3 regions of the Aquamicrobium sp. YD-1-mutant5 genome follow, and region 1 is predicted to be linked to each of the others. Evidence: predicted binding sites of a transcription regulator. Region 1 holds the regulator's gene; each other region holds the start of a gene.
What was found. Region 1 encodes HrcA, which represses chaperone genes, less so after heat shock. Its sites were predicted from a motif close to GTTAGCACTCNCNNNNNGNGAGTGCTAAC; they were not measured.
Positions count from the first base shown of each region.

Region 2: a site for HrcA is predicted at 2,190-2,218, ahead of AC5XE7_RS14670 (co-chaperone GroES). Genes of this name have one in related genera too.
Region 3: a site for HrcA is predicted at 2,705-2,733, ahead of AC5XE7_RS15285 (co-chaperone GroES). Genes of this name have one in related genera too.

Region 1 is NZ_JCAKKP010000008.1:50,522-54,680, forward strand. Features, by position in the region: gene rdgB (RdgB/HAM1 family non-canonical purine NTP pyrophosphatase) at 1-438, opposite strand, end outside; gene AC5XE7_RS12935 (VOC family protein) at 438-848, opposite strand; gene rph (ribonuclease PH) at 862-1,578, opposite strand; gene hrcA (heat-inducible transcriptional repressor HrcA) at 1,702-2,793, shown strand; gene AC5XE7_RS12950 (PQQ-dependent sugar dehydrogenase) at 2,888-4,159, shown strand, end outside.
Region 2 is NZ_JCAKKP010000011.1:24,092-28,250, forward strand. Features, by position in the region: gene groL (chaperonin GroEL) at 40-1,668, opposite strand; gene AC5XE7_RS14670 (co-chaperone GroES) at 1,725-2,039, opposite strand; gene AC5XE7_RS14675 (hypothetical protein) at 2,379-2,723, shown strand; gene AC5XE7_RS14680 (usg protein) at 2,743-3,021, shown strand; gene AC5XE7_RS14685 (DUF982 domain-containing protein) at 3,015-3,401, opposite strand; gene AC5XE7_RS14690 (hypothetical protein) at 3,435-3,650, opposite strand; gene AC5XE7_RS14695 (Hsp20 family protein) at 3,868-4,159, shown strand, end outside.
Region 3 is NZ_JCAKKP010000011.1:123,488-127,646, reverse strand. Features, by position in the region: gene AC5XE7_RS15300 (hypothetical protein) at 1-112, opposite strand, end outside; gene AC5XE7_RS15295 (hypothetical protein) at 180-572, opposite strand; gene groL (chaperonin GroEL) at 647-2,281, opposite strand; gene AC5XE7_RS15285 (co-chaperone GroES) at 2,333-2,650, opposite strand; gene AC5XE7_RS15280 (hypothetical protein) at 2,859-3,158, opposite strand; gene AC5XE7_RS15275 (hypothetical protein) at 3,157-3,420, shown strand; gene AC5XE7_RS15270 (hypothetical protein) at 3,417-3,719, shown strand; gene AC5XE7_RS15265 (hypothetical protein) at 3,712-3,855, shown strand; gene AC5XE7_RS15260 (hypothetical protein) at 3,892-4,134, shown strand; gene AC5XE7_RS15255 (hypothetical protein) at 4,131-4,159, shown strand, end outside.

The DNA.
Region 1 (4,159 bases):
GCCGCGATAATATTCCGCCTCGCCATCGGGAAAGGCAAGGCAGATCACAGCAACGAAACGGCCTGTGCGCTGCTGCGGCTCCACCGCGCCCGCCTTCTGCATGGCGGCCTCGGCCTTTTCCATGGCCATGCCGAAATCGCGCTTGCCATCCGGCTTTTCGGCCCAGTTGGCGGTGTAGACGCCCGGATCGCCGTCCAGCGCATCGATGCACAGGCCGGAATCGTCGGAAAGGGCCGGCAGGCCGGTGGCCTTTGCCGCCGCGAAAGCCTTGATATAGGCGTTTTCCTCGAAGGTGGTGCCCGTTTCATCCGGCTCGGGCAGACCAAATTCGCGCGCCGACTTCGCCTCGAAGCCGAAAGGCGCCATCAGGTCGGCAAATTCGCGCAACTTGCCTTCATTGTGGCTGGCGACGACGATCTTCTTGTCCAAAGGATGCATTACAGGCCCCAGATACGCGGTTCGGCGAATTCCAGCGAATTGCCGGAAGGGTCGCGGATATAGATGGAACGGCCACCTTGAGGCCACTCGAAATCGGCTTCGATGGCAATGCCCGCAGCTTCCAGCCGGCTCTTCCACGCGTCGATCTCATCGGCGCTGGCGGCAAAGCACAGATGTCCCTGCCCTGTCGTGCCGTGCGGCGGCACCAGCAGCCGCGCATCGGGCGCGGGGGGCACTATCGTCGCTTCGGCATTGAACAACAGCACCACACCCTGCCCGCAGCGGAAGAACACATGCCGCCCCTCCACCTTCGTCATCCGTTCCAGACCCAGCACGTCGCCATAGAAAGTCTCGGCGGCGGCAAGATCGGTCACGTAGAGCGCGGATTCAAGGACGGCAGCAGGCTTCATGGCATCAGAGCTTTCAGGCGACGGCCAGCTTTTGCAACTCGACCAGCCGGGCGATGCCGTTGCGGGCAAGCCCCATCAGCTCGGCGAACTGCGCATCGGTGAAGGGCTCGCCCTCGGCGGTGCCCTGGATCTCGACGATGCCGCCCTTGCCGGTCATGACGAAATTGGCATCGGTGCCGGCGGCGGAATCCTCCAGATAATCGAGGTCGATGACCGGCTGGCCATCATGGATGCCGCAGGAGATGGCGGCGACGTGATCCTTCAGGACCCGCTGCACATTCACCATCTGGCGCGCTTCCATCCAGCGCAGGCAATCGTGCAGGGCGATCCATGCGCCGGTGATCGAGGCCGTGCGCGTGCCGCCATCGGCCTGAAGCACATCGCAGTCGATGGTGATCTGCTGTTCGCCCAGCGCCTGCATGTCGACGACGGCGCGCAGCGAACGGCCGATAAGACGCTGGATTTCCTGCGTGCGCCCACCCTGCTTGCCGGCAGAAGCCTCGCGGCGCATGCGCTCGCCGGTCGAACGCGGCAGCATGCCATATTCGGCCGTCACCCAGCCCTTGCCGGAATTGCGCATCCAGCCTGGCACCCGCTCTTCGAGGCTTGCCGTGCACAGCACATGGGTATCGCCGAATTTCACGAGGCACGAACCTTCGGCGTGCTTTGAAAAGCTGCGCTCGAAGGAGATGGCGCGCATTTCGTCTGGCTGGCGTTTGGAGGGGCGCATGTCGTGTCTTTCCAATCTTGTGATTTTGCGGGCTTGTAGCCCTCCACGGCTGCTTGCGCAAAGGAAAACGGCTCGCTTGCACTGGCGCCCGCCGCGTCTATATCCTTTGTATAGAGGTACGACATGACAAAGCACAGTTCAGCCCCGACACCGCCGGTTCCCCCATCGCAGTGGCAGTCGCTGGATACGCGCTCGCGCGAGATCTTCCGGCGTCTCGTCGATTCTTACCTGAAGGACGGCGAGCCGGTGGGTTCGCGCAGCCTGTCGCGAATCCTGCCCTCGACATTGTCGCCGGCGACGATCCGCAACGTGATGAGCGATCTGGAGCATCTGGGGCTGGTCTACGCGCCGCATGTCTCGGCGGGGCGCCTGCCGACGCAGGCGGGCCTGCGTTTCTTCGTCGATGCCTTCATGGAAATCGGCGATCTCGGCGATGAGGAGCGGCGCAGCATCGAGGCGCAGATCAGGGCTTCCGGTAACGACACTTCTCTCGAACACATGCTGACGGAGGCGAGCCAGCTGTTGTCAGGCATGTCACGGGGCGCAGGTGTCGTTCTGGCCGCCAAGAGCGAGGCAGCGCTCAAGCACATCGAGTTCATCCAGCTTGAGCCGACAAAGGCTCTGACGGTGCTGGTCTCGCAGAACGGCGATGTGGAAAACCGCATCATCGACCTGCCGGCGGGCGTCACCGTCTCGCAACTGCACGAGGCCTCCAACTTCCTCAACGCCCACATCCGCGGCCGCACGCTGGCTGAGGCGCGCACGGAAATCTCGCGCATCAAGGAAGAAACGCGCGCGGCCCTCGATTCGCTGTCGCAGGCGCTGGTGGAAAAGGGGCTGGCGGTGTGGGCGGGAACCGAAAGCGACCTGCCGGCGCGGCTGATCGTGCGCGGCCGGGCGAATCTTCTGGAAAACATCACCGCGCAGGCGGACATGGAACTGCTCAAGAACCTGTTCGATGACCTGGAGACGCAGGACGGGCTGCTGCAATTGCTCAACCTCGCCGAAGAGGGACCCGGCGTGCGCATCTTCATCGGCTCGGAGAACAAGCTGTTCTCGCTGTCGGGATCGTCGCTGGTGGTGGCGCCCTATCGCGACGCGGAGGCGCGCGTTGTCGGCGCGCTCGGCGTCATCGGCCCGACGCGGCTCAACTATGCCCGCATCGTGCCGATGGTCGACTACACCGCACAGCTCGTCTCGCGCATGCTGCGCTGAAAAAGGCGCGCCACATCACGCCCTCGTGTGATGCATCGCCGCGCCCGCTTTCCTAAAGTGCCGCCTGACGGGTCGACAGGGGAAGGAGGACGGCATGATCCACCTCATGAAACGGGTCGCGGCGGCTTCGGTCCTGCTGGCGGGCACTGCCGCTATGGCGCAGGAAACCGACGTGCCATTGACCGGCGAATCGGCGTTCGGCGGCTGGCGGGACGACAGGCCGGGCGTTCGGCGGCATTTCACGCCGCAGGACCTTCCCGCTCCCTTCGCGACAGAGTCCACCTCCAACAGCGCCCGGCGGGTCAGCCCGCCGGAAGATGTCAGCCCACAACTGCCACAAGGCTTTTCCGCACACATGATCGCTTCCGGCCTCGGCGGGCCGCGTATCGTGCGCGTGGCCCCGAATGGTGACATATTCGTCGCCGAATCCGGCGCCGATCAGGTGTCGGTCTACCGCCTTGAAGACGGCAGCGCGAAGCCTGCGCAGAACTCCGTCTTTGCCGGCGGGCTGAACCAGCCCTACGGCATCGCCTTCCATCCCGCCGAAGATCCGCAATGGGTCTATGTCGCCAACACCGACAGCGTCGTTCGCTTCCCTTACAAAAGCGGCGACCTAGAAGCCTCTTCCGAACCCGAAGTCATCGTTGCCGAGCTTCCTTCCGGAGGCCACTGGACCCGCGACCTCGCCTTCTCCGCGGATGGCAAAACGCTCTACGTCTCGGTCGGCTCGCAGTCGAATGTCGCCTCCGGCATGGGCGAGGCGCCCGGAGGGCTGGAAGCATGGCAGGGCGCGCAGCCGACCGGCGCAGGCTGGGGTTCCGAAACCGACCGCGCAGATGTGCTCGCCTTCGACGCGGATGGCACAAACCGGCGGATCGCTGCGACGGGACTGCGCAATTGTTCGGGACTGGCATTGCAGCCTGCCACAAACGCATTGTGGTGCGCCGTCAACGAGCGCGACGGCCTGGGCGACAACCTGCCCTTCGACTATGCGACAAGCGTAAGCGAAGGCGCATTCTACGGCTGGCCGTGGTACTATATCGGCGGTCACGAGGACCCGCGCCATGCCGGCTCAAGGCCCGATCTCGCCGACAAGGTGACGGTGCCGGACGTGCTGATCCAGGCGCATTCCGCGCCGCTCGGCATCACCTTCTACGAGGGCGACCAGTTCCCTGCCGACTATCGCGGAGATGCGTTTGTTGCCCTGCACGGCTCATGGAACCGGGGCCTGATAACGGGCTACAAGGTGGTGCGCCTGCTGTTCGACAATGGCCGGCCGACGGGCGCCTACGAGGATTTCATGACGGGCTTCGTCCTTTCCGACGGCTCCGTATGGGGGCGGCCGGTTGGCGTGGCGATGGCCAGC
Region 2 (4,159 bases), on a different contig from region 1:
GCTCCCGACATGGGAGCGGTCACTTTCCGCGCCAGATCGTCAGAAATCCATTCCGGCGCCCGCAGGCATCGCTGGGGCTGCTTCCTTCTTCGGCTTCTCTGCGATCATCGCCTCGGTGGTGACGAGCAGGCCGGCGACGGACGCCGCGTCCTGCAAGGCAGTACGCACCACCTTGGCCGGGTCTATGACCCCCTGTGCGAAGAGATCGCCATACTCGTCGGTCTGGGCGTTCCACCCGTAAGCAAAATCGGGCTTCTCCCGCAGCTTGCCGACGATGATCGAACCTTCGGCGCCGGCATTTTCGGCAATCTGGCGCACCGGTGCCTCGATGGCCCGGCGCACGATCTCCACGCCGTGCTTCTGGTCCGAGTTCTCGGTCTCTACGGCATCGAGCGCCTTCTGCGCACGCAGCAGCGCCACGCCGCCACCGGGCAGAATGCCTTCCTCGACCGCCGCGCGGGTCGCATGCAACGCGTCGTCGACGCGGTCCTTCTTCTCCTTGACCTCGACCTCGGTCGCACCGCCGACGCGGATCACCGCGACGCCGCCGGCGAGCTTGGCCAGCCGCTCCTGCAGCTTCTCGCGGTCGTAATCGGAGGTCGTCTCCTCGATCTGCGCCTTGATCTGCTTCACGCGGCCTTCGATCTCGGCCTTTGAACCGGCGCCATCGACGATGGTGGTGTTCTCCTTCTCGATCACCACCTTCTTGGCGCGCCCGAGCATCTCCAGCGTGACGTTCTCCAGCTTGATGCCGAGATCCTCACTGATCGCCGTGCCGCCGGTGAGGATGGCGATGTCCTCCAGCATGGCCTTGCGGCGGTCGCCGAAGCCCGGCGCCTTGACGGCCGCGACCTTCAAGCCACCGCGCAGACGGTTGACGACGAGCGTGGCCAGCGCCTCGCCCTCGACATCCTCGGCGATGATGACGAGCGGCTTGCCGGACTGGACGACCGCTTCGAGCACGGGAAGCATGGCCTGAAGGTTGGAGAGCTTCTTTTCATGAATAAGGACATAGGGATCCTCGAACTCGACCCGCATCTTGTCCTGATTGGTGATGAAGTAGGGCGAAAGATAGCCGCGGTCGAACTGCATGCCCTCGACCACCTCGAGCTCGGTCTCGGCGGTCTTGGCTTCTTCGACGGTGATGACACCCTCATTGCCGACCTTATGCATGGCTTCGGCGAGGAAGCGACCGATCTCCGAATCGCCATTGGCCGAGATGGTTCCGACCTGGGCGATCTCGTCATTCTTCGAGATCTTCCGCGCATTGGCCTTGAGTTCGGCGACAACCGCATCCACGGCCTTGTCGATGCCGCGCTTCAGATCCATCGGGTTCATGCCGGAGGCGACGGCCTTGGCGCCTTCCTTGACGATGGCCTGCGCCAGAACGGTCGCGGTGGTTGTGCCGTCGCCGGCGAGATCGTTGGTCTTCGAGGCCACCTCGCGCACCATCTGCGCGCCCATGTTCTCGAACTTGTCCTCAAGCTCGATCTCCTTCGCGACCGACACGCCGTCCTTGGTGATGCGCGGCGCGCCGAACGACTTGTCGATGACGACATTGCGCCCCTTAGGGCCGAGCGTCACCTTCACCGCATTGGCGAGAATGTCGACGCCGCGCAGCATCTTCTCGCGGGCTTCGGTGTTGAACTTGACTTCCTTGGCAGCCATTGGATCACTCCTTCAATAGGCAGCTTTCATTGACTGGTTGATGGTCGAAGAATCCGTCAGGCGGCCTTCTTCAGTGCGGCGGTCTGTTCGATCACACCCATCACGTCGCTTTCCTTCATGATGAGCAGGTCTTCGCCGTTCAGCCTGATCTCGGTGCCGGACCATTTGCCAAACAGAATGCGGTCGCCGACCTTTACGTCGAGCTCAATGATCTTGCCCGCATCGTCGCGGGCACCGGGCCCGACCGCAATCACTTCGCCTTCGCTCGGCTTTTCCTTGGCGGTATCGGGAATGATGATGCCGCCTGCGGTTTTCTCGTCGGCTTCGATGCGGCGAACCAGGATACGGTCATGCAATGGACGGAACGTCATATCGTTCTCCTCAAGGACAAACAGATTTTGAGAGGTCCCTCCGCTCCGGCCCGGTGAGAGCCGAAGCGGGGCCGCGCAACCCTTGTCGGCGTCACGCGCGTATCGATCTGGTTTTGGTGATTTTCGATTTCAAGAGGGGAATGCAAAATTTTCGGCACTCGCAGCCGTTAACTGCTAGTGCGATGTAATCGCAGCCGAAATTGACACCATTGAGCATCCGGGCACTTGAAAAATTCGCTCGATTGGCCGAACTTCCTTCTGTGCCGTGCCGGGAGGTGCGGTCCGGAGTCCTGATCGAAACGGAGTTTTTGGAACGGCTGAAACGGAAGGAGGACAGCGATGCGCCGAGCCGATTTTTCGACGATCATTCCCTCTCTCGCGCCACGAGCCGAAGACATTGCGCTCGACCGGCTCCTGTCGCCGGCGCGCCACTACAGGCATCCCGAGGATGTGCTGCGCGACGACACGCTCGAACGCAGCGAAAAGCGCGCCATTCTCTCGTCATGGGCATCCGACGCATGCGCGGTCGAATCGATGCCCGCACTGCGCCAGCCGCCGGGCGCGGAAAGCCCCATCCCATTCGATGTCATTATGGATGCGCTGCGGCGTCTTGATCACGGCGACATCGGGGCGGACGATGCCGTATGCGGATCCGCAGACCATCACCATCGTCTTCACGCATGAAACGACAAAGGAGAGACATATGCCAGCGATCGTCAGTCGTGAATTCCGGATGCAGATGGAAGGCTACGGCCTGACCACAGCCGAAATCCACTATCGTCTTCCAGATCACCCGAGCCTGTTGCAGGTCTATGTCTGGCAGGATTACGATCTTGCCCCGAAGTTTCCCGAACTGCGCGGCTTTCTCGACTACTGGACCGAGACGCTGGAGGGCGCGCTGCACTCCGTGCGCGTCGCCCACCATCGTCTGATCCAGCCCTCAGAATGGAAAGCCGTCGACGGGATCATATCCGTTCACTGAAGCCCGGCGGGAATTACCTGATAGCTACCGAGAGTACCCCGAACTCGCGTGCGTCGTGCTCCCTGAACGAGGCCCGCTCGCATTGCAGCCTTCATGAAGCTCCGGCGTGCCTCCTTCGCAGAGCGCCATCCATCGAGTGCGTCCCGACAGGCAGCAACGGCATTCCGCCAACGCCGTCCACGTGCCCAGTCCGGCCATTCGCGCTCGAGGCATTCCAGTGCTTCAAAACCTGTCGCCACCTTTCGGAGGCCAGTTTTTGGCATGCGCAGAATTACGGGTTCGTTGAACACGACATCAGACATCACTTCCTCCTTGTTTTCTGATCGTCTTTTGAGAGCAAGCAACTGATCGTTCTGTACGATCTCTTGTGATCTGGGCATACCGACGTGCCTCTTCAACCCTCCATCCGTAGCTCAGTCCACGCCGTCATCATCAGGTTCAAGCAGATCGATGAGTTGGCTGACGCGTGTGTCCGGGAGCGGTCGCCCGTCGCCCATCAGCGCCTCGTCATTGTTAAGCCAGTTCCACGCTTCTCGAAGTTCATCAACACTCGCCCCGGTTGCGATAAGCCCCGCCGCCAGATCGTCGTCTATGGAGCCGAGCACTGAAACGATGTCGTCATAGGTCATGGCAGGTCTCCATTCATTTTACCAACCAACTCATCAGATGGTGGAGTTGTTCTCAATTTCCAACAGTCTGAAATCGCTGTAGAAATTTTCTGCCGTCACCCTCTTGAAACTCTGAAATGAAGGAACCAGATCGATTGTGCGCCGCTGCCACTACGGGGCGGCGCCGGCCAAAAGCCGCACAATCTTGTACCCATGTTGCTTCAAGGAGGATGTGGCTATGAGAACCACTTTCGATTTTTCTCCCCTGTTCCGGTCGAGCATCGGCTTCGACCGTCTGGTCAATGCGCTGGAGGCAGCCAGCCGCGTCGAGAGCATCGACAACTGGCCGCCCTATGACATCGCAAAGACTGACGAAGACGACTACCGCATCACCATGGCGGTGGCCGGCTTCAGCGAAGACGAGCTTTCCATCACGCAGGAGCAAAACATGCTTCTCGTGGCGGGCAGCAAAACCACCGACGAGAATGCGCAGTATCTGCATCGCGGCATTGCCGGACGCTCGTTCCAGC
Region 3 (4,159 bases), on a different contig from region 1:
TGTCCGCCTTCCGGTGACGTTCGGCAGCCGCCTTGCGGATCTGCTCGAAACGATTGTCTTCGACCTGCGGGGCTATCGGCGGCATATCTGTCTTCTTGACAAACGAAATCATTGCTGACGTTCCTTCCTGGGGCGGGTGGAAACGCCCTGGCGCCTGCCTGAGCGCTTTAAGCGGGGTATTATGCGCCAAGTCCGGTGACACAGCCCTGGACTCCAAGCCGGTCGGCAGTCGTCTGGCCCGGCATCGTTGCCCAGCCACCGGCTTCGACGAACTGCCGTTTCTTGTAGCTGTCGGATATAGCCTTGAACTCAGCAAGTTTCGCGGCCGCATCCGGCGCTGCGTTGAACCGTTCAACGCATATGGCGGACGCCAGTTCGCCACGCGCCGTGTCGCCAGCGGTCACGGCCATCTTCTGTGATGTGCCGCCGGTGACCCAGCCGCCCCAGGCGAATCCGACGACGATCGTTGCGATGATCGCGGCGATGCATGCCCAGACCAGCATGGTCTTTGAAGGTTGGTAGTTCTCCCAACGGCGGGAGAGAGACGGGTTCGTTGTGCTCTGCGTAGCCATGGTGGTCTTCCTTCCAGATTGTGGTGAGGATTGCTTCATCCGACCGTGCCGGCCGAACGGTTCAGGCACTGCTCTCAGTATCCCATTCCACCCATGCCACCGTTGCCGGCCGTTAACGTGGAATCCTTCGCTGGGACGTCGGCGATCATCGCCTCGGCGGTGATCAGGAGCGCCGCGATCGAGCCGGCGTCCTGCAGGGCGGTTCTGACAACCTTGGCGGGATCGACGATGCCGGCCTTGATCATGTCGACATAGGTTTCGGTCTGGGCATCAAAGCCCTGGTTGGGGTCCTTGCTGTCCGTGAGCTTGCCGACCACGATCGAGCCCTCGACGCCTGCATTCTCGGCGATCTGTCGGACCGGCGCTTCAAGCGCCCGCCGCACGATCGAAATGCCTGCGGTTATATCGGCGTTGTCACCTGTCAGAGGGGCAAGCACCGCTATGGCACGCAGCAGCGCCACGCCGCCGCCCGGCACGATGCCTTCCTCGACAGCCGCGCGGGTGGCATTCAGCGCGTCATCTATGCGGTCCTTCTTCTCTTTGACCTCGGTCTCAGTCACGCCACCAACACGGATGACAGCGACGCCGCCGGCGAGTTTGGCCAGCCGCTCCTGCAGCTTCTCCTTGTCGTAGTCGGAAGTCGTTTCCTCGATCTGCGCCTTGATCTGGCTGATGCGCGCCGCGATGCTTGGCTTGTCGCCGGAGCCGTCGATGATTGTCGTGGTATCCTTCTCGATCACGATGCGCTTGGCACGGCCGAGCATGTCGAGCGTGACATTCTCCAGCTTGATGCCGAGATCCTCGGAGATTATCTGGCCGGCGGCCAGCACCGCGATGTCCTCGAGCATGGCTTTGCGGCGGTCTCCGAAGCCGGGAGCCTTGACGGCCGCTACCTTGAGGCCACCACGCAGCTTGTTGACGACCAGCGTGGCGAGCGCCTCGCCCTCGACGTCTTCGGAGATAATCAGCAGCGGCTTTCCGCTTTGCACCACTGCTTCCAGTACGGGCAGCATGGCCTGCAGATTGCCAAGCCTCTTCTCATGAATGAGGATGTAAGGGTCATCCAGTTCCACGCGCATCTTCTCGGGATCGGTCACAAAGTAGGGCGAGAGATAGCCGCGATCGAACTGCATGCCCTCGACCACGTCGAGCTCAGTCTCGGCCGTCTTGGCTTCCTCGACGGTGATGACGCCTTCGTTGCCGACCTTGTCCATCGCCCTCGCAATCATCTCGCCCACGGTCGCGTCGCCGTTAGCCGCGATCGTGCCGACTTGGGCGACCTCTGCCGACGACTTGACCTTCCTGGCGCGAGTCTGGATTTCCCTGACGACGGCAGCGACACCGAGATCGATGCCGCGCTTCAGGTCCATCGGGTTCATGCCGGCAGCGACCAGCTTGGCACCCTCGCGCAGGATGGAAGCGGCGAGAACCGTCGCGGTGGTGGTTCCGTCGCCGGCGAGGTCGTTGGTTTTCGAGGCCACCTCGCGCACCATCTGCGCGCCCATGTTCTCGAACTTGTCGGAAAGCTCGATCTCCTTGGCGACGGTCACACCATCCTTGGTGATGCGCGGCGCGCCATAGGCTTTGTCGATGACGACGTTGCGGCCCTTCGGCCCGAGCGTCACCTTGACGGCGTTGTTCAGCAGCTCGACGCCGCGCAGCATGCGGTCGCGGGCGTCATTAGAGAATCTGATTTCCTTGGCAGACATGATGTCGGGTCCAGTTCGGTTGTGAGGATCACAGGATCGGAAGCTGGCCGCTCAGGCACTTTTCCTGCTCGCAGCTTCGGTCTTCTCAACGATTCCCATGATGTCACTCTCCTTCATGATCAGAAGGTCTTCGTGATCGATCTTGACCTCGGTCCCGGACCATTTGCTGAACAGGATGAGATCGCCCGGCTTGACGTCGAGCGGGATCAGCTTGCCGCTTTCGTCGCGGGAACCTGGGCCGACGGCGATGACCTCGCCTTCCTGAGGTTTTTCTTTCGCGGTGTCGGGAATGATGATCCCGCCTTTGGATTTGAGATCGCCTTCCGCACGTCGAATGACGACGCGGTCATGGAGAGGCCGGAATTTCATGTGGGTTCTTTCTGAGGCCGGCGCATAGGGCGGCCCCCTCAGATACATAACCCCGTTGGCACTCGAATGATAGGAGTGCCAAATGTATTTCTTTGAAAAGGCGCAACTGGGAAAAATTTATGTCGCTTCTATCGATGCGATATTTGTTGTTTTCAATACGTATTTTCTGATTTTTCAATGCGATTTATTATTATGGAAGAGACATTATTCAATTCCAGATAAAATAATATCGACCCGCTCCTTGCTTACCGGGTAGGGACAGCCCATATATAAAACTCGTTGATTTGGCCGACTTGGCTTTTTGCGGTGTCAGAGACCCGCCATTCACCACCGAATTCTCGATAGCGAATGCATCAAGCGCCGACCCGGCGCGCATATCGCTCTGTTCGAACCTTGGAATGAACGCGCCGCTGACCACGGATGTACTGGCAGCACGGAAATTCGTTCCGGTTCGAACGGGAATGATGCAGGAGGCGCGTTTGCGTGCTCCTGCGGAGGTATCGACCATGACAACGCGCACCACACAAACCATCGTCCGGTTCTCCGCACCCTTCATGCTGCCCGGCTTCGACGCCGCACAGCCCGCCGGCGAATATCGCGTGGACCAGGATGAGGAACTGCTGGAGGTATCCTCCCGCCTCGCCTGGAGACGTGTCGGCGCCTTCATCCACCTGCCCGCCATCGGCATTGATGGCCACACACATCAGATGGCGTCGATCGATCCCGCCGATCTCGACGCCGCTCTCGAAAAGGATCACCAACAATCATGATATCGACCAACCCAATCCGACGCACGATCCGTCCCGCCCGCCACGAGGCTCCTGCTCATCTCTTCGCGATCGGACAGGCTGTCCGGCTCAAGGGCGATTTCATGAGACCAGCTTTGCCCGGCGATATCTACCGCATAACCGGCAGACTGCCGGCACGGGGAGATTCACTGCAATATCGCATCCGCAACGACGACGAACGCCATGAGCGAGTGACGACGCAGGACAGCCTCGAGCCGGTCGACATGTCGCAATCCGGTAATGGCGCAACTCTCATCGAAAGGACGTTCGGACATGGCTAAAGGCCAGAAACGAAGCAATCGCGAGATCAGAAAGCCGAAGCAGGAGAAGGCTCCGCCAAAGCCTGAAAGCACCTTCGGCAACCAGATCAAGGTCGCTGCAAATGCCAACGCGTCTCAAGGCAAAGGTAAGCACTGAGGCAGTGTTGCTCCGGCTGAAAGCGCAATGGGCGCCATGAAAGTTGTCATCGAGTTTTACCGCACGCGGGAGACAGATGACGCCCATGCCGTCGTGGGCCGAGAGGCGGTGGAAGCCGTCGATCTCGCTAACGCCATTGAGATTGCGCACCTGCTTTCACAGACGCTCGACATGCCTCAACGACCCGACGCCATCGCGATCACCGACTTATTCGGTAACGCGCTGTTTTCCGGCATCATTGATGCCGACGTGACCACTAGAGAAAGGCCACGATCATGACCCGATACATAGATGAAATCGAACG